Regions from separate parts of the Brevibacillus ruminantium genome, predicted to be linked through region 3. Evidence: riboswitches for the same ligand, from Rfam matches in the RefSeq annotation. Region 3 holds a riboswitch; each other region holds the start of a gene.

Region 1 (5,328 bases), 670 kb from region 3:
TCGTGCCAAAAGCCTGGCCAACCCGCCCATCCAAGCTCTCCCAGCACTTCTCCACACTCGGCTTGGGACTGCCGAAGATACTGACGCCTTGTTCGCCGGAGGTGCAATTGCATCTGATCCGTCTTCCTTCTTGTCATGAACAGGCTGTAGGCATGCATACCTATCAAAAAGGACAGGGAGAAACGGCAAAATGATGCCAAACATCCGGATCTGGGCTGTTTGCAGGAAGGTTTTTCAGGAAAACAGAGGGGATTGGAAGAAAAATGATAAAAAATGGGGTTTTTTTCTTACTTTTTGCAACCATTTCGTAGGTTTTTCGGTCTATAAAGGAAATGTTTTGAAATCATAGTTGTTATCTGGCAGGAGGATGCGGCATGATTTTATTGTATGAGAAAAAATGGATTTCACAGTCCGCTTTTTGGACGAATCCTTTCGGAGGAGTGTGATTTCATCCGCAAGCAAGTAGCAGCAATCGAGTAATGCCCTTTATTATCTGTTTTGCAAGGAGAAAGGAGATGTGCCGATATGGTAAAACGTTCGTTTGTCTGGTTTTTTGTCCTTAGCCTTTGTTTTCAAGCCCTGTTTGTTCCTGCCGTCTCGGCCGCCTATTATGAGGATGTCCAGGGGCATTGGGCACAGAGGGAGATTGAGGAGCTAAGCAATGTGAACGTATACCGCCTCAAATACGGGAATTTTTATCCCGACAACCCGATGGCCAGGGGAGAAGCGCTTGTGCTTTTGAACCGTGTGCTGGAGAGCGTCTACGGTCCTCTCGGAGTGGCGAAGTCGAATTCCCACATCGATCATCGTTATTCCTATAAGCAGGAAACCGAACAACTGGCTGCAAACATGCATGTGATGCTGAATGTCCAGACCGGCTTTGTCAATTCCTTTGACCCCGGTGACAGCATGCTTTATTATCTGCACTTATCCGAACGCGGCGGCATGAAGCAGCCGCAGAAAAAGAATGGCGACTGGTGGCTGTCTGATGAATATTTGCATAAGCCCCTGACGAGGGAAGAAGCGAGCATGATTCTCTTCCACGTGCTTGCGCCCTACAAGATGCGGACCTCCAACTTTCGAGTAGATGAGGTAGAGCCTTATTTTTCCGGCTATTACCAGTGGAAGCAAGATCGGAAATACGTCGATACGGATTCTCCGTACGCGGCCGCGATTGCTGACTTTAACCTCTTTGTCAGCGAAAAGACATTTGAGCCGAATAAACAGATGACGCGTGCCCAGTTCGCGGTTGTTCTGAAACGTCTCTATGATTTCTGTAAAAACGATGCGCCCAAGCAGTTCCATGACACTGCGGCAAAGCAAAAAGCGATCACCAATCTCTTTTTGACGGCAGCCGATCGGGCCTATCAGCAGCGAGATCAGGAGCAGATTGACCAGTTCTTCAGCAGAAGCGCCCAGCGCACACTGGAGGAGATTGCGCCGCTTCCGCTTCATGACTACGCGGGAAATCTGACACTGAACAAAGATGAAAACCATCCCAACCGTCTCTGGGCAAAGGGCAGCTACCAGCATCCGTTAACGGGCAGCTACCAGGTCACTTACATGTTGGAGCCAGCTTCGTCCAATCATTACGGCTGGCAGGTAACCAAGATCGAATACCAGCAAAAATAAAAATGCCGGTTGACAGGGGGGAAAACAGCGATTATATTCTGTATATACAAAAGGTTTTGATACAAGAATATGACTCTTATCCAGAGAAGGCTGAGGGACTGGCCCTATGAAGCCCGGCAACCTAGCGCGAAAGACACCGATCTTTCGAGCCAAGGTGCTAACTCCAACAGGTAGAAATACCTGACAGATGAGAGGTGCGAATTAGTTGGAATTCTGCCCCTTTCATTTGGAAAGGGGTTTTTTGGTGGGAGAAAATGATTTCATGTTCCGGTTTCAGGACTGAAAAGCGCATCGTTTTATCTTTAAAAGGGGGTTTTCCGATATGAAAAAGAAGTTTGGTGTGATTGGTGCACTTGTCCTGTCTCTGTCACTGATGCTGACGGCTTGCGGTGGCGGCAACAGCGCTTCCACAGGAAATAGCGGAGGAGGCAGCGGTTCCGGGGAGAAGCCCAAGCGTATTGCTCTCATCATGCGGCAAAACGTCGGTACCTTCTCAGCCCAGTACATCGCCGGTGTGAAAGCCGAAGTAGAGAAGAATGGCGGAGAGTTGTCCGTCTTCAATGCAGATACAGATCTCGTGAAAATGGCTTCCAATCTGGATGCGGCAGTCAATCAGCAATTTGACGGCATTCTGATTGACCACGGTACGGCCGAAGCCCTGCAGCAGGGTGCCGAGAAGGCCGTCAAACAAAACATTCCGCTGGTGCTGTTTGACACCGATATCAAACTGCCGGGCGTGCCGGTCGTCGAGCAGGATGACCAGAAGCTGGCTGAGCTGAGCCTGGAGAAGCTGGCAGCCGATAACGGCGGTAAAGGAAGCATCGTGAAAATCTGGGTAGCGGGCTTTGCTCCAATGGAAAAACGTCAAATTACCTATGAAGGCTTCCTGAAGAAATACTCGGACATCAAGGAAGTGGCTGCTTTCGGAAGTGCCACCAACAACACAGCGCTGGACACACAATCTCAAATGGAAGCGATCCTGAAGAAATACCCGAACAAAGGGGATATCACTGCTGTATGGGCGTCCTGGGATGAGTTCGCCAAAGGAGCGACTCGTGCGATTCAACAGGCTGGACGCACCGAGATCAAAGTCTACTCGATTGATTTGAGCGATGAGGACCTGCAATTCATTCAGGACCCGGCTGCCTCCTGGGTCGCCACTGCAGCCGTAGACCCGGGCAACATTGGACGCATTCAGGCGCAAACCGTCTTCCAGAAAATCAAAGGCGAGCAAGTGCCCGACAACGTGAAGCTGAACCCGGTGCTGGTTCAACGCGAGGATTTGCCGACAGACAAGAAAATTACGATGGCCGATCTTTCCGAGTACGTAAAAGAGTGGGGCAAGTGATGTACGCATAAATCGTTAGCTGTTTCCCGTTGATGGCGAATCAACGGGTTTCTTCCTTAAAAGAGGGGAGGTTTCCGACATGACAACCTTGCAAATGAACGGCATATCCAAATCATTTTCGGGTGTGCCTGCGCTCCGATCCGTCGACTTTGATCTGAAGGCAGGAGAGGTACATGCCTTGCTCGGAGCAAACGGGGCCGGGAAAAGTACGTTGATGAAGATTTTGACAGGCGCCTATGAAGCGGACGAGGGGTCAATCATGATCGACGGGCAGCCTTCCTCCATCCAATCGCCGCAGGCTGCCAAAGCACTGGGAATCCAATGCGTCTACCAGGAGGTGGATACGGCGTTGATTCCGTACCTGAGTGTGGCGGAAAATATCCTGCTGGACCAGCAGATTCAGACAAAGGGACTGATCAACTGGCGCCGTTTGTACGAGCAAGCGGAAGCGGTCTTGAGTCAGTTCGGCTTTTCCATCCCGGTAAAAAAGCTGGTGGAATCCTGTACGCTGTCGGAAAAACAGCTGATTTTGATCGCGCGCGCAGCCGTGCAAAAGGCCCGGTTCATTATTTTTGATGAACCGACGGCACCGCTCAGCAATCACGAGACGGAGCGGTTGTTCCAGATCATCGAACAGTGCAAACAGGCGGGAATGGGCATTATCTACATCTCACACCGCTTGGCGGAAATCTTTGAAATCTGTGACCGGATTACGATTATGCGGGATGGACAGCGCATCTCCACGAAAGCGACAGCAGAAACAAACATGGATGAGGTCATCGCCTCCATGCTGGGCAAAAGCTTCTCCGAGGAGTTTCCAAAAACGGTGGTTCCCATCGGAGAGACGATCCTGGAGGTGCGAAATGCCAAAGGGGGCAAAGTGCGCAAAGCGGACCTGCATGTCCGCGAAGGCGAGATCGTCGGTGTGGTCGGTCTCGTCGGAGCGGGGAAAACCGAACTGGCCCGCCTGCTTTTCGGTGCGGATGAGTGGGAGGACGGAGAGCTTCGCGTAGACGGGCGTACGCTCCGCCCTCGCTCGCCGAAAGAGGCTGTGGAGGCGGGCGTGGTCCTGGTGCCGGAAGAGAGGCGCAAAGAAGGGATTTTCGTCGAAGAGTCTGTCGCTCGCAATCTGTCAGTGGCGTCGCTGGCCAAATGGTCGAAGCGCGGGTTTGTACAAAAAAGAGCGGAGTTGGAGCAAGCGGAAAACATCGTTCGGACACTGGGGGTAAAAACAGCCGATATACGCCAGCCAGTCGGCCATTTGAGCGGGGGGAATCAACAGAAGGTGGCCATCGGCAAATGGCTCCAGACGGATGCCCGTCTCTTTATGTTCGACGAACCGACCAAGGGCGTTGACGTCGGAGCCAAGAGCGATATCTACCGGCTGATCGGATCGCTGGCGGCAGAGAAAAAAGGCATTCTGTATTTCTCCTGTGAGTTCCCCGAGGTGCTGGGGATTGCCGACCGGATTCTCGTCATGTTCGAGGGACAGATCGTCAAAGAGTTTGGCCGGGAAGAAGCCACACAGGAGTCCATCATGTATTACGCAAGCGGAGGTGGGTAGAATGGAAGCAAGAAAACTGAACTTGTTCGATTTTGTTTATAAATACGGGACGGTTGCCGTGGTTGCCATCGTCATTCTGCTCTTTAGCCTGACCAACCCGTATTTTTTTACCTACGGAAATCTCACGGATATTCTGCGGTCCATCTCCATTGTGACCTTCGTGGCAGTGGGTGTGACCTTTTCCTTGATTGTGGGCGGCTTTGACCTGTCCGTCGGGTCGACCGTATCTCTGACCACGGTCGTCTCTGCGTCGATGATGGTCTGGTACGAGCAGGGAGCGGCGGCTACATTGATCGTCCCGATCGCCCTGGCCATTCTGGTGGGACTGATCAATGCACTTTTGGTCGTGAAAATCCGGATTCCCGACCTGCTGGCCACGCTGGCTATGCTCTATATCGTCAACGGCGTCCACATGACCTATTCCAAGGGGTATTCCATCTACGCCAACATGCCGATGGAAGATGGAACGACCGCACCCGGCAAGTTCCAGGACTGGTTTCTCTGGCTGGGCCAGGGCGAAATCCTTTCCGTGCCAGTGCCTGTCGTGCTCACCTTCCTGCTTGTGCTGGTGACACATATCTACCTGACCTATACCCGCCAGGGGCGCATGCTCTACATGACGGGAGGCAATGTGGAGGCTGCCCGCCTGTCCGGGATTCCAGTCAATCGCTACCGCACGCTGGCCTATGTACTCTCCGCGCTGTTCGCCGGGCTGGGCGGAATGCTTTTGGCTGCGCGGATCGGTACGGGGCAGGTCAGCAGCGGAGGCTCTTTGCTGATGGAT
Region 2 (5,328 bases), 500 kb from region 3:
AAAACTCCTGACCTTATGCGCTGCCACGGTGGGAGCCGTAGCAGTGGCGATCGGACTTGGGTTCACCACAGACTTCTCGGTTTATACCGTCTTGCTTCCTTTGAACGGATTTTTCTCCGGCATCATGTTTCCTGTGCTGAACGCCCTGATTGGCCTGTTGTGGCCGGAGGGCGGCCGCAAGGGTTTAAACATGGTCTATGTCGCCCTCAATATCGGAGGCGCGATTGGTGCAGGAGCTGCCGGAATCTTGGCAAGCATCTCATTTGCCTGGACGTTTTTTGGCAATGCCGCGCTTCAGGTGGCTGTGCTTGGTCTGTTTCTCATGTTGAGCCGTGCCGCGGATATCGAGCATGGTCCCGTAAAAGACCGGAGACCAACACCAGAATCAGCGGAAGGCTTGGATAGTCTGGATCGCCCGGCAACCATGGACAGCCATTCGGCCATCCACGCCACCCGGTCTGTAGCCTGGATGGCTCTCGGCTTTTTATCCATGGGCTTGTTGGTCTGCTGGATCATTTACGTGCAGTGGACAACGGTGCTGTCTGCGTACATGCAGACGCTGGGCATCTCGCTGAAACAATACAGCCTGCTGTGGACATTGAACGGCGCCCTGATTCTTTTGGGACAGCCGTTAATCGCCTGGGTGATCAAGCATGTCGCCCAATCCTTGAAAGCGCAGATGCTGCTGGGCGGCTGTCTCTTTTCGCTGTCCATGCTGATCCTGTCGCAGACGACTGTTTACGCTGGCTTTTTTGCAGCCATGTTTGTCCTAACGCTGGGAGAAATGCTGGTATGGCCGGCTGTTCCGACAATCGCTGCGGAGTTGTCGCCTCCCGGCAGAGAGGGCATGATTCAGGGGCTGGTTGGCGGCGTTGGTTCGGCAGGACGCATGGTGGGACCGCTTATGGGAGCCGTGGCCTTTGAAGTGCTGAAGGCACAGGGATTGTTTTATGCGATGGCGGCCTTTGCTTTGCTCGCAGTGGTCTGTTTTGGGGTGTACACCTCCTTTATTAAGCGGTCGGAGCTGTCGGCGGCACTTACCGTCCAAAAGCATTGACACATGATTGAAAGGTAGCCTGCACGCTCCTTAGTATGGGGAGCAGGATGGTTTGTATGGTTCTTGACACCTCAGTATTCACTCAAGTAGTATGAAAGCAATTCAAATGAATACGAATTCTGTAACCTTATCCAGAGAGGCGGAGGGACTGGCCCGATGAAGCCCGGCAGCGGATTCGCGATGGAATACCAACGCGGGTGCTGTGCCAATTCCAGCAGGAGCCTACCTGACAGATAAGAACGCGGACTTTTACCGCCCCTTTTTCTGTACAGGAAAAGGGGCTTTTTCACTGAATCGGTACGGATAAACTTCCGGGGCTTCTTTCTGATACAGCAAGAAAATCATTCCGTTAACTCGCGTTTGCGATACGAAAAAGGAAAGGAAAGAAAAAACGAATGCGCATTCAACCCTCTGCTATGATTGACCGGCTGCCGACGCAGTTTTTTGCGACGCTCGTAGCCAAAACAAACAAGGCCATTGCGGCTGGACATGACATCATCAATCTCGGGCAAGGAAATCCCGATCTGCCGACACCTGCGCATATTGTGGAAGAGCTGGGCGTGCAGGCAGCTCGTCCCGTCCATCATAAATACCCGCCATTTAGCGGCAGGCTTGAATTGAAGCAGGCTGTCGCTCACTGGTACCGCGAAGAATTCGGCGTGGAGCTGGACCCGGAGGAAGAGGTAGCGATCCTGTTCGGCAGCAAGACCGGTTTGGTGGAGATTTGCCAGGTGCTGCTCAACCCGGGAGATGTCGCCCTGGTCCCCGATCCGGGCTACCCGGATTACTGGTCTGGCGTTGCCGTAGCAGACGGCCGCATGGTGATGATGCCGCTTCGGGCAGAGAACGCGTTTCTCCCCGATTACGGCAAGCTCCCAGCCGAAGACCTGGAAAAAGCCAAGCTGATGTTTCTGAACTACCCGAACAACCCCACAGCGGTGAATGCGCCTGTGGAATTTTTCGAAGAGACAATCCGTTTCGCGCGCAAGCATGAGATCGTCGTCTGCCATGACTTTGCGTACGGTGCGATCAGCTTTGACGGCAAAAAGCCGGTCAGCTTCATGCAAGTACCGGGTGCCAAAGAGGTGGGGGTTGAGTTTTACACCTTGTCCAAGACTTACAACATGGCAGGCTGGCGCGTCGGGGCGATGGTCGGAAACAAAGAGCTGGTGCGTCTGATTAATTTGATTCAGGACCATTACTTCGTCAGTATGTTCGGTGCGGTCCAGATGGCAGCGGCCAAGGCGATGACGGACTCCCAGCAGTGCGTACGCGATCTGGTCAACGTTTACCAAAGCCGCCGCGACGTCCTGTTTTCCCAGTTACACCGGATCGGCTGGCAGGCCAAGCCTTCAGAGGGGTCGTTTTTTAGCTGGCTGCCCGTCCCAAAAGGGTTTACATCGGTAGAGTTCTCCGATTTGCTCCTGGAAAAAGCTCACGTGGTCGTCGCGCCCGGCGTCGGCTTTGGACCGACGGGCGAGGGGTATGTGCGGGCAGCACTTCTGTCTAATGAAGAACGGCTGGCAGAGGCAGTGCGGCGGATTGAGAAGCTGGGGCTGTTTGTTCGCTAGGCGTGCTAGTGGTCTCTAGGTTACTTGGTCACGTTGCCGAGGGGCCGCGGTGGCAAGAAGCCCGTTTCCAGGCTCCGCTCCGGTCTTCGTCCTGCACGGGAGCATAGACTGTCCGCTCCCCAATGATCCCGAGGAAATCGCAAAACTCGCGCAGCATAGCTTCTCAGCAAAAGGCCCGGAGCGCTCATGGCTCCGGGCCTTTATGATGGCGTGATGGAATGCAGGTGCTGCCCACGACCAGCTTCACGGATTAGGCGGGATCGGCACTTGCCAGTTCAAATCCATGTACCTCGTTTTGACGGTTTGCAAAGCGAGCGTAAGCTTTTGCGGAGGCTGCTGCATTCCTTTGACAATGAGGGTTTGGACCAACACGACCCCATCGGGTGAATTCTTCATGTGCGTTTTGCCAAAATCGGTCTGGACGTCGAAGCGCTTGCCGCTCTTGTCATACAGATTCCAGTAGGGGAAGCTGTCCAGTTTACCCAAGCCCTTCAGCTCGATCGTCCAGACGGGCTCCTGCGTTTCTGGGTCCATGCCTTTGGCCATGTCGGTGATCGTGAAAGTCTCTTCCAGCTCTCCGTATGTTTTTGAGACAGGCTGCTGCTTGAGGCTATCAGGAGAGTAGGAGATGGAAAAATCTGCTGGCTCGAGCAATTCCACTCCATCCAGAACGAATGTCAGTTCTTCCGGCTGATCAGCAGGCACATACGAGCCATGCCAATTTATTATGTCAGGATCGATTCCCCGGACATCGCGGGACTGGGTAAAGGAGATCCGTCGGCCTTGTTTTTCGTTTGGCTCATATTCGGACTTGGCGACGACGTTTCCGCTTTGATCGACGATATGGTAAAAGAAGCGGTGAGTGCCGAACTCCCGTATGCTGTCAGCGTCCGTTCTTCCAGTCGGCGCCGCAGCCATTTCTCTCAGTTGCTTCTTCTTCTCCGGCGTAAAGCTGGTCGTCAGGTCAATCCGGGTGGCACTGGGAGCGTAGACTACCTTGTCGAAGGTAAAGACAATACCCTGTGGAGACTCATAGATCGCGTTGACCGGGACACTTTTCGTCGCCGCCATGCTTTTTTGGATATTAACGGGTATATCCAGCTTCCATACTGCTTTTCGCGGTTCATTGCTTCCGAAATGACTGATGTCAAAATGCAGGACTAGCTCATTTGGCGGGTTGTTCAATGAAAACAGAAAATCCGCATATTGATCGCCGCGTCTGAAGATTTGTGGCCCGCTATTTAGGATGTTCCCTTGCTTGTCGGTGAGGTAAATATTGTTACCGTTGTAATGAGGGATAAACAGGTCAGGCAGAATCTGTCCGGTTTCATCCTCCAGGACATACGTGGCGACGAGCCGCGTGGGATCTGCGATGATCTCCTTGACGCGCAAAGTCACCCCCTGATCAGTTGCTGCCATATTTACCGGGGTGTTGAAGCCTTGCTCTGCTGCCTTTTTCAATCCCAGCTCTCCGCCGATTCTACTGACAAACGTTGAAATGTACGCGGCAAAGGTAGGGGAGACAAACATGCCGAGCGAAAATGCCACGAACAGCGCGGCAATCGATGCTGCTGTCATACGAGCCCATCGCTTTGATCTTTGTACAGGAGTCCTGCTGCAAGCGTGTCGCGAAGGCGCTGAATTGGTTTCCATTTCGACCGGGCTTTCTGTGGCTGGGTAAGGCTCCAATTGATTCATGATGCCGGCGGTAAAATCATCTGTTAAAGGAGAATAGGGCACAGCCTGTTTCAGGACGATCGCTTCCGCCGCAAGCTTATCCCGCATGACTCTGCAAGCGGCGCAGTCCAGCAGGTGTGTTTCAATCTCAATGTTTTCACTTACGCTCGTTTCTTTCTCCACATAGCGTTCCAGCTTTTGACGGATCTCATAGCACCTCATGCAAGCCGCCTCCTTTCTCTGCCGATTGGAAGTAATTTCGCAACCGCTGCTTGGCTCTGTGCAGCCTGATTTGCACTTGGTGCAGGGGGATCTCCAGGATGTCGCTGATCTCCTGATAGCTAAGCTCGTCTACGTAGCGCAGCAGTAGGACAACCCGGTACTTTTCCGGCAGTTGGCCAATCAGTTCATGCAATTCCGAGGCGTGTTCTTCCTGCAGATACATCGTTTCCGGACTATTCCCGTCCGAGAGCGTATTCTCCTCGATTTCTACGAGAGAGACTTGCTTCTTTTGCAGCGAACGCTGCGTGTCGACATAGACATTGACGGCAATCCGGTACAGCCAGGAGGAAAATTTCCGGTTCTCATCATAGCTGTGCAAATACCGGTAAGCGCGGATGAAGCATTCCTGCGCCAGATCCTGGGCATCGTGCGGATTGCCGGTCATCCGATACAGCAGGGAAAAGACCTTGTTCCTGTATTTATTGATCAGGTGGGCGTACGCCTGCTTCTCGCCGGACAAGACTTGTCTGACCCACTCTTTGTCTTCCTCCATTCCCGATCCTCCCATGAGTCTGAAAGTAGTCACTCATTTGCTACTACTGTCGGTTATCGATCTATGTTACATAATAATTTCCTTTTTTTAATTTTTTTTTTTGCAGGTGTAAGGGAATGGATAGTGCTTCGGTAGTAAAGGGGTGAAACGACAAATTGAGAAAGGGAAGTGAATCGCGATGAAACAAATTCAAACGGTTCTGCTGGCGACAGCGACTCTGTTGGCGGGAAATACTTTTACAGGAGATG
Region 3 (5,328 bases):
CAGGAAGAAGCAGAGCTGCGGCAGCGCCTAGCCGATGATCCGGAGTATGCCGAGAGATTGGAAGAGCTACTGCTCGGAGAGGAAGAACCCTTGGAAAAAGGAAGTGACAAATCCTTGTTGGAGAGCTTGCCTGAAGACAAGCAGCGCGCGATCATCCGCCGGGGGAAGTGGAAAAGCAGGCTCTCAAATGCAGCCTATACGGTGGGAATTTCTCTGTTGATCGGGATTGCGGCATGGCTCGTGAATTTCTGGATTGGCCGCTCCCTCTACGATGAGACCTATCGTGTCTCCAAAGATTTGGTCAACTTTACCCAGCCGGGAATTGAAGTGGGGAGCAGTGGTGCGCAGGTCGGTCTTTTGTACGGCAAAATTCAAATGGAAATGCGGGAGCGGATCGGAGGAGATAGGCAGCGGGTGGGGAGCTTTGAAACGACCAATGTGCTCTACAAGGTTTCAGCCCGGCCTGTCTGGAATAACGGCTTCCGCGAGAAACACTTATTCTTTCTCTTCCCGCTGGAAAACACTCCTTCGCAGGATCACTCATATCGGCGTGATCCGGCGTGGTCTACCCTCGAAAAATTGCCGGAGGGTACCGTATCACAGCTGGCGATCTCTTTTGACCATTTGATGAGCCTAAGAGAGCTTTATCAATTCCTGGCGCCTTATGACCTGGATCTGACCTGGCTGGCAGTAGATACCGGACAGGAACGCAAACATGAAATGGCAAAAGAAGGCGTTGTTTTACTGTCTGCGGGTGAGATTTGGGGATATCCGGAAAATGGTCTTGACTTCGGGGAAGTTCCGATTATCGTCAGAGGGGAGGAGGAGCGCCGCACGGCTGCCTACGTGGCGGAGATGAAATACCTCGCGGAGCAGAAGCGCTTGAGTCAGTCGATTGCCGAGAGCCTGATTTTCCAAAGAGAGGGGGCGCAGATACAGGAGCGCTATCAGTACCTCGAGGAAAACGGCGTAAAAATCTATGGTGTCGTAGTGACGGGAGCAACCAAAGAACTGCTCAGGCTCAAACAAGAGCCTTCAATTACAGCGGCATTTCTGGGGAAAATAGACTGGTGGAATTTGAATCACCCCAGTGCCTCTGGAGAGCAAAACAGCTGGTGAAACGAACTGCCACGCGTACACGCAGAGCCAAGTCGATGACGAAGGCGAAAGCGGTGCGGCTTCCAAAAAAGAGTGTTGACAGCGTGCATTGGCGCGTGTATGATTCAAACTAAATCAAAACTGCATACGTTGGATACCTTATCCAGAGAAGGTGGAGGGACTGGCCCGATGATACCCGGCAACCGACACAGCGCTTGCTTGTCAGCATGTTTGACAGCGAAACAAAGCGATGTGCACGGTGCTAATTCCTGCAGAAGCAAAAGTATTCTGGAAGATAAGGGGGAGACGACACGCATAGCGCGTACGATACGACCTCTTTTCTTCGGGATAAGAGGTCTTTTTTATGTAAAAAACGCCCTCATGACCGTTTTGTCTGGATTCGTTGAAAGAGGCATCGCTGGACATATATAAAATGATAATGGGAGAGGAGAATAAGTCATGGCGTATCGTGCGTTGACTGAACAAGAAGCAGTAGAGTATGTGAAAGAATTGCCCGGGCTGTTTGAAAAGGGAGCCACCCTGACTTCCCATGAGATCGGCGACGGCAACCTCAATCTGGTATTCCATATCAAGGAGGAAGCCACAGGCAAAAGCGTGATTGTCAAGCAGGCTCTGCCCTATGCGCGCGTCGTTGGTGAATCGTGGCCGTTGACGCTGGATCGTGCCCGCATCGAAAGCGAGGCCCTGCGCACCCAGTATAAATTCGTACCTGACCTGGTCCCGCAGGTATATCACTTTGATCAGGAGCTGGCCTTGACGGTCATGGAGGATTTGAGCGATCACATCCTGATGCGCAAAGGCTTGATCGAAGGAAACCGCTACCCTTATTTTGCCAAGCAAATCGGCCGCTTTCTCGCACATACGCTCTTCTTCACCTCAGACTTGGGCGCACATCCCTACGAGAAAAAAGCGCTTGTCAAAACATTTGTGAATCCGGAATTGTGCAAAATTACGGAAGACTTGGTATTTACCGATCCGTACGAAAATGCATCGACCAACAATTTCAATCCGCTGATCAAAAAAGAAGTGGAGGAGATCTGGAAGAATAAGCCGCTTAAGCTGGAAATCGCCAAGCTGAAGCTGGACTTCCTGACCCGGGCCGAAGCGCTGCTGCATGGCGATCTTCATACGGGCAGCATTTTTGTCACCGAGCAATCTACCAAGGTGATCGATCCGGAATTTGCCTACTATGGTCCGATCGGCTTTGATATCGGCGCTGTCGTCGCCAACCTGATTCTGAACTATGCGGGTCAGCATGGACTTCAGTCTGACAGAGGAAAACGGGAGGAGTACCGCGAATACCTGTTGACGACGGTGGAGGATGTCTGGAATGAATTTGTCTCCCAGTTTGTCCAGCTGTGGCATAAGCAGGCGAAGGAGCGCAGCGCCCACGTAGAGGGGCTTTGGCAAAGCTATGTAAACCGGCTGATTCAGGACACCGCCGGGTTCGCTGGCTGTAAAATTCTTCGCCGTGTGATCGGACTTGCGGGAGTGGCAGACCTAAACAGCATTCAGGATGATCAGACCCGTGCGGAAGCCGAGCGTCTGGCGCTGCGCATCGGACAGGAACTGATTCTGAAGCGCAGCAGTATTGAAGAGTCGACCGATATCACCGATATCGTCCGGAATGTTACCACACGATTTGATCAGGAGGCAGCAACGGCATGACTACATCAAGTGAAGTATTTGCACCGGTAAAGTGGGAGGGAGACGCACTCCTTCTGCTCGACCAGACGCGTTTACCTGTTGAAACGATAGTGCTTACCATCGAAACGGCAGAGGAAGTATGGGCGGCGATCCGTCATTTGCAAGTGCGCGGAGCTCCGGCCATCGGCATGGCGGCAGCATATGGCCTTTACCTGGGTATACGTCAGCTTGAAGCGGCAGATGCAGGAGCCTTTCGGGAGCTGCTGCACCAGCGAGCAGATTACCTGGCGACTGCGCGCCCCACTGCAGTGAATCTGTTCTGGGCGCTGGACCGCGTAAAAGCCCGGATTGACCAAGAAGGCGAAAAGCCGGTAGATGTCCTGAAAGCGGCAGTTCTGGACGAAGCACTGGCCATCCAGCGCGAGGATGCAGAGGTTTGCCGGACGATCGGGGAGAATTTGCTCACTCTGCTCAATGACGGCATGGGCATCCTGACGCATTGCAATCCGGGGGCGCTGGCAACGGCAGCCTACGGAACGGCAACCGCCCCTTTTTATCTGGCCAAAGAACGCGGCTGGAATCTTAAAGTTTACGCCGATGAAACAAGACCGGTGCTGCAGGGAGCAAGACTGACGGCTTATGAGCTGCAGCAGGCGGGCATTGATGTTACGCTGATTTGCGACAACATGGCTGCCATGGTCATGGCCCAGGGCAAGGTACAGGCGGTCATCGTTGGAACGGACCGCGTAGCGGCAAACGGAGATGTCGCCAATAAAATCGGCACCTACGGAGTAGCCGTTTTAGCCAAGGCTCACGGGATTCCGTTTTACGTAGCCGCTCCGCTTTCTTCGATTGATCTGGAGACCGCGACGGGAGCGGAGATTCCGATCGAAGAGCGTCCGGCCGAAGAGATTACACATGGCCTCGGCAAACAGGTAGCGCCGGATGGTATCCAGGTGTACAATCCTGCCTTTGACGTGACGCCAGCGGCCTATATTACCGCGATTGTAACGGAGACCGGTATTTTCAAACCAGAGGAAATCGGCAAAGCCAAACCATAGGATCTGTTCGAGAGAGAAGCGCCCTGCACCGGGGCGCTATTTCACTTTCAGCATAGGGAGCTTTTGGTGAACATTTTTCATGTCAAGAGGATTTTATGACAAGGCAGCGAAGGCCTTACCTGGCTGATAGCTGACAGTTGGTGAAGGCAAGGGCAGCGAGGATGAAGAAAGAGGGGGAAGCGAAGTATGAGGGTCATACCGATGACAGAGTATGCCGTTCTGAGACGTCTGGAGCTGACAGATGCAGAGGAGATGTTTTGGCTGACGGATACGAACCGGGCACATTTGCGTCAGTGGCTGCCGTGGCTGGATCATATCAAAACGGTAGCGGATACGGGGCGCTTTATTTCCGCCACATTGGATCAGGATATGCGCAACCAGGGAACCCACTTTGGCATCTGGTACAACGGACGCTTGGCTGGGACTGTGGGGGCACATAACATTGACTGGAATAACCGGAAAACCTCTCTTGGATATTGGCTGGGCGCGCAGTATTCCGGTCACGGATTGATGACGGAGGCTGTATCGGCCTATCTCGATCACCTCGTCTTCGGTGTCTGGAATCTGCATAGAGTAACCATCCAGGCAGCGACGGAGAACGCTAAAAGCAGGGCGATTCCCGAGCGGCTTGGCTTTACTCTGGAGGGAATCATGAGAAGCAATGAGTTTCTCTACGATCATTTTGTGGACCATGCTGTCTACAGCATGCTGTCCAACGAATGGCGCTAAATCTCCAATAAGAAAAACTTGGATTGAAAAGAAAATTTGGGTAAACTAAAGCAAGAAGTCTCAGGCTCCGCCAATCGGAATGGCGGAGCCATGTTTTCTCCAAAGGACGATTATGAAGGAAGAGAGGGACAGACGACGTGAAAATATGGCGACAATTGTCCTGGTTTTTCAGAAAATATTGGAAAAGGTATGCGGTCGGGATTGCTATTCTCTTTCTTATCGATTTGCTTGTACTCTGGCCGCCGCGCCTGATCGGACAAACGGTCGATCAAATCCGCAACGGCTCCCTCACGATGTCCGCTTTGACTACAACCGTTGTTATCTTGCTCCTGATCGGGCTTGCGCTGTATGCCCTCCGCTATTTCTGGCGCTACCTGCTGTTTGGCGGCTCCTTGATGCTGGAGCGGTCACTCCGCGAGCGTCTGTTTGGCCATTTGACCATCCTCTCCCCTTCGTTTTACTCACGGCGCCGCTCCGGTGATCTCATGGCGCTGGCTACCAATGATATCCCTGCTATTGAACAGACAGCCGGAATGGGCGTGCTTACGCTTGTCGATTCCCTGTTTGCGACAGTGCTGACACTTACCGTGATGATGGTCGCCATCGACTGGAAGCTGACGCTGGCAGCGCTTTTGCCGATGCCGTTTTTGGCGTGGTCAACGGCGTATTACGGCAAGCTCCTCCACGATCGCTTTTACCTGGCACAAGAGGCATTCGGCGAAATGAACGATCATGTTCAGCAGTCGGTATCCGGCGTCCGTGTGCTGCGAGC
Region 4 (5,328 bases), 540 kb from region 3:
CCCCCTTATCTAATAAAAGTGTTGCCCCCAAAATATACCTGCAAAAAACAGGAAAGGGAATGGGCTTTGTTTAGATTTAATTAAATTTTACGAATATTTTATCTATTAATGAAAAAGTATAAACGGAATAGCTTAACTATCAAGGAAAATAAAGTCATTTTTGTCCAATCCGCGTCCCAAAAATCAAAAAAGGACCCGAATCCCATCAGGACTCGGGTACCTCCTCTGTCATGCCAAGCGTTGATCTGCATTAGAATGCAGGAACAACTGCTCCTTCATACGTATCTTCGATGAACTTTTTCACTTCTGGTGTATTCAGTGCTTTTGCCAGCTTTTGAATGGCCTCATCATCTTTGTTGTCAGGACGTGCTACCAGGTAATTCGCATACGGAGACTCTTTGTCTTCGATGAACAGCGCGTCTTTGGTTGGAACCAGTTTTGCTTCCAAAGCATAGTTGGTGTTGATCAGCGCGAGGTCGACTTCATCCAGTACGCGTGGCAGCATCGCTGCTTCAACCTCTTTGAATTGCAGGTTTTTCTTGTTTTCTACGATGTCTTTTACCGTACCGTTGATGCCTACGCCGTCTTTCAGTTTGACGAGGCCGCTCTTTTCCAACAGGGCCAGAGCGCGACCATTGTTGGTTACGTCGTTTGGCAGAGCGACAGTGGCACCGTCAGCCAGTTCATCCACACTCTTTACTTTTTTGGAGTAGGCGCCAAATGGCTCAATGTGAACAGGCACGACTTCTACCAGATCCATGTTTTGATCTTTGTTGAACTGCTGCAGATATGGAAGATGCTGGAAAAAGTTTGCATCCAGTTGTTTTTCATGTACTTGTACGTTTGGTTGAACGTAATCGGTAAATTCTTTTACTTCCAGATTGACGCCTTCTTCTTTCAGCTTGGGAGCGACGAATTTCAGAATCTCAGCCTGTGGAACAGGTGTTGCAGCGACCGTCAGTGTCACTACTTTCTGCTCTCCCTGGGAACCGTTCGCCGCAGGCGCAGGAGCTGCTTCATTTTTGCTGCCGCAAGCAGCCAGAGAAAATGCCAATACAGTGGACAATACGGAAACTACCAATTTCTTCACAGATGATTTCCCCTTTCTCTTTTTACGAACTGTTTTTTTAAGCTGATAGAACGGCTTACCTTTCTATGGACAAGATCTTATTTCCGGCTGAATTTGATCACCAAGCGATCACCCAGCGACTGCAAGATCTGAACCAACACAAGCAATATGAAGACAGTCACAATCATGACATCGGTCTGGAAGCGCTGATAGCCGTAGCGGATCGCCAAATCCCCCAAGCCCCCGCCGCCGATGACACCTGACATGGCCGTGTACGAAACGAGTGCCACTGTCGTAATGGTGATCCCGGCGATCAGACCCGGTCGCGATTCCGGCAGCAGGACGCTGCGGATAATCTGCCAGTTGGACGCCCCCATCGATTGAGCTGCTTCGATCACACCCCGGTCTACCTCACGCAGAGATGTTTCTACCAATCTGGCAAAAAACGGAGCTGCACCGATGACCAAAGGAGGGATAGAGCCTTTTACTCCGAGTGAAGTGCCGACGAGCATCTTCGTTACGGGAATCAAGAGAATCATCAAAATAATGAAAGGCACGGAACGCAAAACGTTTACGACAAAGGATGATACCGAATAAAACAAGCGGTTTTCCAGCAGTTGTCCTTTGGACGTCAGGAATAGCAGGATTCCCAGCGGAAGTCCGATAATGACCGTGAACAAGGTAGAGAACCCGAGCATGGTCAGTGTGTCAATTGAGCCCTTCCATATTTCTGTCCAATCCACATTTGTAAACGACATGCCCTATATCACCTCCACTTCCAGCCCGCGCTGTCGCAGTGTCTCGATCGCTTTGTTGTTTTGGCCCGAATTCCCGCCCAACTCGACCACGAGCTGACCGTATGGGGTGTCTTTCATCCGTGAGATGGTCCCCTGCAGGATGCTGAATACCGTCCCTGTCTCCTGCATCGTTTCAAAAAGGATCGGCTGGTAGGTTTGCTCGCCCAGGAAGGTCACGCGAAGAATCATCCGTTCGCCCGACGCTTTTTCCAGGGAAACGACTTTACGCAATTCACTGGAGTCCGCTACCTGCTCGACAAACTCCTGTGTCGTCGGATGCTGCGGCTTCAGGAACACTTCCAGAACCTCGCCGGTTTCGACGATATGTCCGCCGTCAATCACACCTACCCGATCACAGATGGAGCGGATCACATGCATCTCGTGGGTGATCAGCACGATGGTCAGTCCCAGTTTTCGGTTGATATCGAGCAAGAGAGCGAGAATAGAGTTGGTTGTCTGCGGGTCGAGAGCTGAGGTCGCCTCGTCGCAGAGCAGCACTTTGGGGTCACTCGCCAGTGCACGGGCGATGCCAACGCGCTGTTTCTGCCCACCCGACAATTGTGACGGATACTTGTCCCGATGCTCACTGAGCCCCACCAGCTCCAGCATTTCCTTAACCTTCTTATCAATTTGGTTTTTGGGCCGCTTCGCCAGTTTTAACGGAAAAGCCACATTCTCCGCTACGGTCGCGGACGACAGGAGGTTAAAATGCTGGAAAATCATCCCAATATGTCTGCGCTGCTCCTGAAGCTTGCCCTCGTCCAGTTTCGTCAGATCGACTCCATCGACGATCACTCTGCCTGATGTCGGGCGCTCCAGCAGATTGATACAGCGGATCAGTGTGCTTTTTCCCGCCCCGGAGTGTCCAATGACCCCGTATATTTCTCCCTTTTTGATCGTAAGGTCGATCCCTCGCAAAGCAGGTATCGCCTTTCCGTTGACCACGTAGTCTTTTTTCAGATCATGCAACTGTATCATCCGCTCACCTCCCGTATAAAATAAAAACCCCTTTTTCCTATACGAAAAAGGGGCTGCACCGTAATATACGATCGCATCCACCCTTCTCATCTGTACAAGATCTACATCTTGTAGGAATTGGCACCGCGCCACCCATCGAATGATCGATGAGCCGGTTGCCGGGCTTCATAGGGCCTTTCCCTCCGCCTCTCTGGATAAGAAGAATATCTACGTTAGATTCAATTAATAGAAATGTACCGTCTTGATACAAATTGGATTATATGCTATCGCGAAATAAAAAGTCAATGAGAATTTAATCCATGACTCCATTGCGGATGACCTCGGCATCTACGTGAAAGCGGAACTCCGCCTCTTGAAAACGTTTTTGCAATTCTTCATGTGAAAGCTTTCCCGCTCCCCGCACTTGAGACCGGTACCTTTCCCCAAAACCAAACGGGTCCACACCCATTTTTTGGATCTTCCGAACGACCTTCTCCAGCTCTTGTTTCAGATTTTCTGAAAGGACCTTGTCGAGTTGCTTTGTCATTTTCGGATTCTCCAGCTTTACTGGTTCCGACATCTCCAGAATGCGGGCCTTCAATTTGATTTTGACGTCAAATATCAGTGGTTTCTGGCTGACAACCTTGATGCTTGCCTTGCTGCTGATGGTGTCAAATACCAGCCGAAAATCCGTTTCTTTGTCTCCACCGGAGTTTGGCTCAAGCTCCAAGCGCTTCCGCGATGTTCTCATCTCATAGGTGGCCGTTCGATAGTTTTCATGTACCAGTTTAATAAAAAAGGCTTCCTTCGGCGGTACCCAATCGACGTACTTATCATCGCGAAACAAGGCCACTCCTTTAATCCCCACGTTTTTTCCCTTTTTCTCAAGAAGGGGAAGGTATGGATCAATGCCCTCGCCAAAATAAGTGCGTATGAATTCATGCAGTGTCGGGGATGGAATTTTATCCTGCTCGACGTTGTGCTCAATCATCCGATAGAGGTACATGCCGACGTTCCCTTTCGCTTCGAACCTGGTCGAGAGCAAATCCTTCGTCAATCCATCAAACACACACAGATAGACGCGGCTGCCGACCGAGGGGTCCCGGTACAGGGTGTCCACCAAATTGCCTACGCCCTTCTTGGCAAGCTCTACATTGTACATCACGACGCGCAGCTGCCCGCTTACCATCTCTTTATCTGACTGAAGGTTTGCTTTGTCGCGAAAGCCTTTGGTGGTCATGCTTTCGCCTGAGAGAATCTGCACCTTTTCTTTGGCCTCTGGATTGATTGTCGGGATGACCGCCGTGCCGTAGATCCGATCGTCGTTCAGCAAATCGTATCCCGATACCGTCATCAACCCCAGATCGTCAAAAATCTCCGTTTTCACACAGCCCGTCATCAGGAGTGCAAGCAATATCAGCCATACCTCCCGCCGCAGATAGCGCTCACCTCTGCATCTCCTCATGATTCGTCTCCTTTCTGTTCCGGCGCTGTTTGATCAAAACCAGCAGAAACAAGATAAAGGGGTAGTACACAGCGACGTACAAGCTGATTTTCGACATGTAATCAATGATGAAATTGATCGATTGCCTGGTGGAAAAAAACTGCATCGCGATAAAAATCACCATCATGAGAGCATACAGGACCTTTTTCTGCTTCCAGCCAAACAGTCTGTAACAGCCTTTGGAAGCAGACCAGATGTACAGCATGATGTTCGGCAGGACGATGAAGACCCACAATGAAATCCCCAAAAGTTCAAGCCGCTCCAGAAAGGGAAAGGAGACGACGGTTTTGATCATCAGCGTCGGCCAGATAGTTCGCTGGAGCTGTTCCTCGCTGAAAAAAACCAGCGTGATGACCATCACCGCGATGTAAATGATGTTCGTACACAACACGCCAAGCTGCGCACTGCGATGAATCCGCTTTTTGTCCTGAACATATGGGTAAACGATGTATAAAATCTCGTAACCCACCGAAGTAAACGCCATCACCAAAGCCCCGGCAATCAACTGCCTGAAATCAGCCTCCAAGATCGGCAGCAAATAGTACCACCGGGCATAATGAAGCGTGAAATAAAGATCAAAAAACAGCCAAATGGTAATAAAAACGGAAAGGATCACATACCCCGTGATGATGCGAATCCCGCCGAGAACTGTATAGAGGGTCAGGAACACCAGAATGATGCCCAGCAGCCAGGTAGCGAGCTGGGGAAACATCCAGGATTGGACCACTTCAATGTACCCGCGCAAAAAGATCAGTGTCATCCCGCTGAAATAGAGGATATACATCAGACTGAGCAACCTGCCGAGGAATTTTCCATAGACATCCTGATGGATGCCAAACAAATCGGCTGAAGGATACTTTTGCAGGGTGCGACAGATAACCCACACCGCGAGATGCGAAATGAGACCCGCGATGATGACGGAAATCCATGCGTCATGGCCCGCTCTGGCTGCGACCGGCCGTTGATACCCCAGCATCCCCAATCCCACTTGATTGGCGAAA

What was found. A riboswitch is a leader RNA that binds a small molecule or an ion and turns the genes downstream of it on or off. The one in region 3 is predicted to bind S-adenosylmethionine.
Region 1: linked by a shared signal. The riboswitch ahead of NDK47_RS02345 (sugar ABC transporter substrate-binding protein) and the one ahead of mtnK (S-methyl-5-thioribose kinase) in region 3 are both predicted to bind S-adenosylmethionine.
Region 2: linked by a shared signal. The riboswitch ahead of NDK47_RS07740 (pyridoxal phosphate-dependent aminotransferase) and the one ahead of mtnK (S-methyl-5-thioribose kinase) in region 3 are both predicted to bind S-adenosylmethionine.
Region 4: linked by a shared signal. The riboswitch ahead of NDK47_RS02975 (methionine ABC transporter ATP-binding protein) and the one ahead of mtnK (S-methyl-5-thioribose kinase) in region 3 are both predicted to bind S-adenosylmethionine.

What each region holds. Positions count from the first base shown of each region.
Region 1 is NZ_CP098755.1:437,188-442,515, forward strand. Features, by position in the region: gene NDK47_RS02340 (S-layer homology domain-containing protein) at 526-1,632, shown strand; SAM riboswitch class I at 1,706-1,826, shown strand; gene NDK47_RS02345 (sugar ABC transporter substrate-binding protein) at 1,955-2,980, shown strand; gene NDK47_RS02350 (sugar ABC transporter ATP-binding protein) at 3,060-4,544, shown strand; gene NDK47_RS02355 (ABC transporter permease) at 4,546-5,328, shown strand, end outside.
Region 2 is NZ_CP098755.1:1,606,968-1,612,295, forward strand. Features, by position in the region: gene NDK47_RS07735 (MFS transporter) at 1-1,057, shown strand, start outside; SAM riboswitch class I at 1,182-1,297, shown strand; gene NDK47_RS07740 (pyridoxal phosphate-dependent aminotransferase) at 1,453-2,628, shown strand; gene NDK47_RS07745 (DUF4179 domain-containing protein) at 2,872-4,527, opposite strand; gene NDK47_RS07750 (RNA polymerase sigma factor) at 4,514-5,080, opposite strand; gene NDK47_RS07755 (DUF4367 domain-containing protein) at 5,259-5,328, shown strand, end outside.
Region 3 is NZ_CP098755.1:1,107,768-1,113,095, forward strand. Features, by position in the region: gene NDK47_RS05365 (anti-sigma factor) at 1-1,119, shown strand, start outside; SAM riboswitch class I at 1,255-1,400, shown strand; gene mtnK (S-methyl-5-thioribose kinase) at 1,558-2,787, shown strand; gene mtnA (S-methyl-5-thioribose-1-phosphate isomerase) at 2,784-3,827, shown strand; gene NDK47_RS05380 (GNAT family N-acetyltransferase) at 4,014-4,556, shown strand; gene NDK47_RS05385 (ABC transporter ATP-binding protein) at 4,694-5,328, shown strand, end outside.
Region 4 is NZ_CP098755.1:569,070-574,397, reverse strand. Features, by position in the region: gene NDK47_RS02985 (MetQ/NlpA family ABC transporter substrate-binding protein) at 251-1,090, opposite strand; gene NDK47_RS02980 (methionine ABC transporter permease) at 1,168-1,827, opposite strand; gene NDK47_RS02975 (methionine ABC transporter ATP-binding protein) at 1,831-2,844, opposite strand; SAM riboswitch class I at 2,928-3,045, opposite strand; gene NDK47_RS02970 (Ger(x)C family spore germination protein) at 3,137-4,288, opposite strand; gene NDK47_RS02965 (GerAB/ArcD/ProY family transporter) at 4,269-5,328, opposite strand, start outside.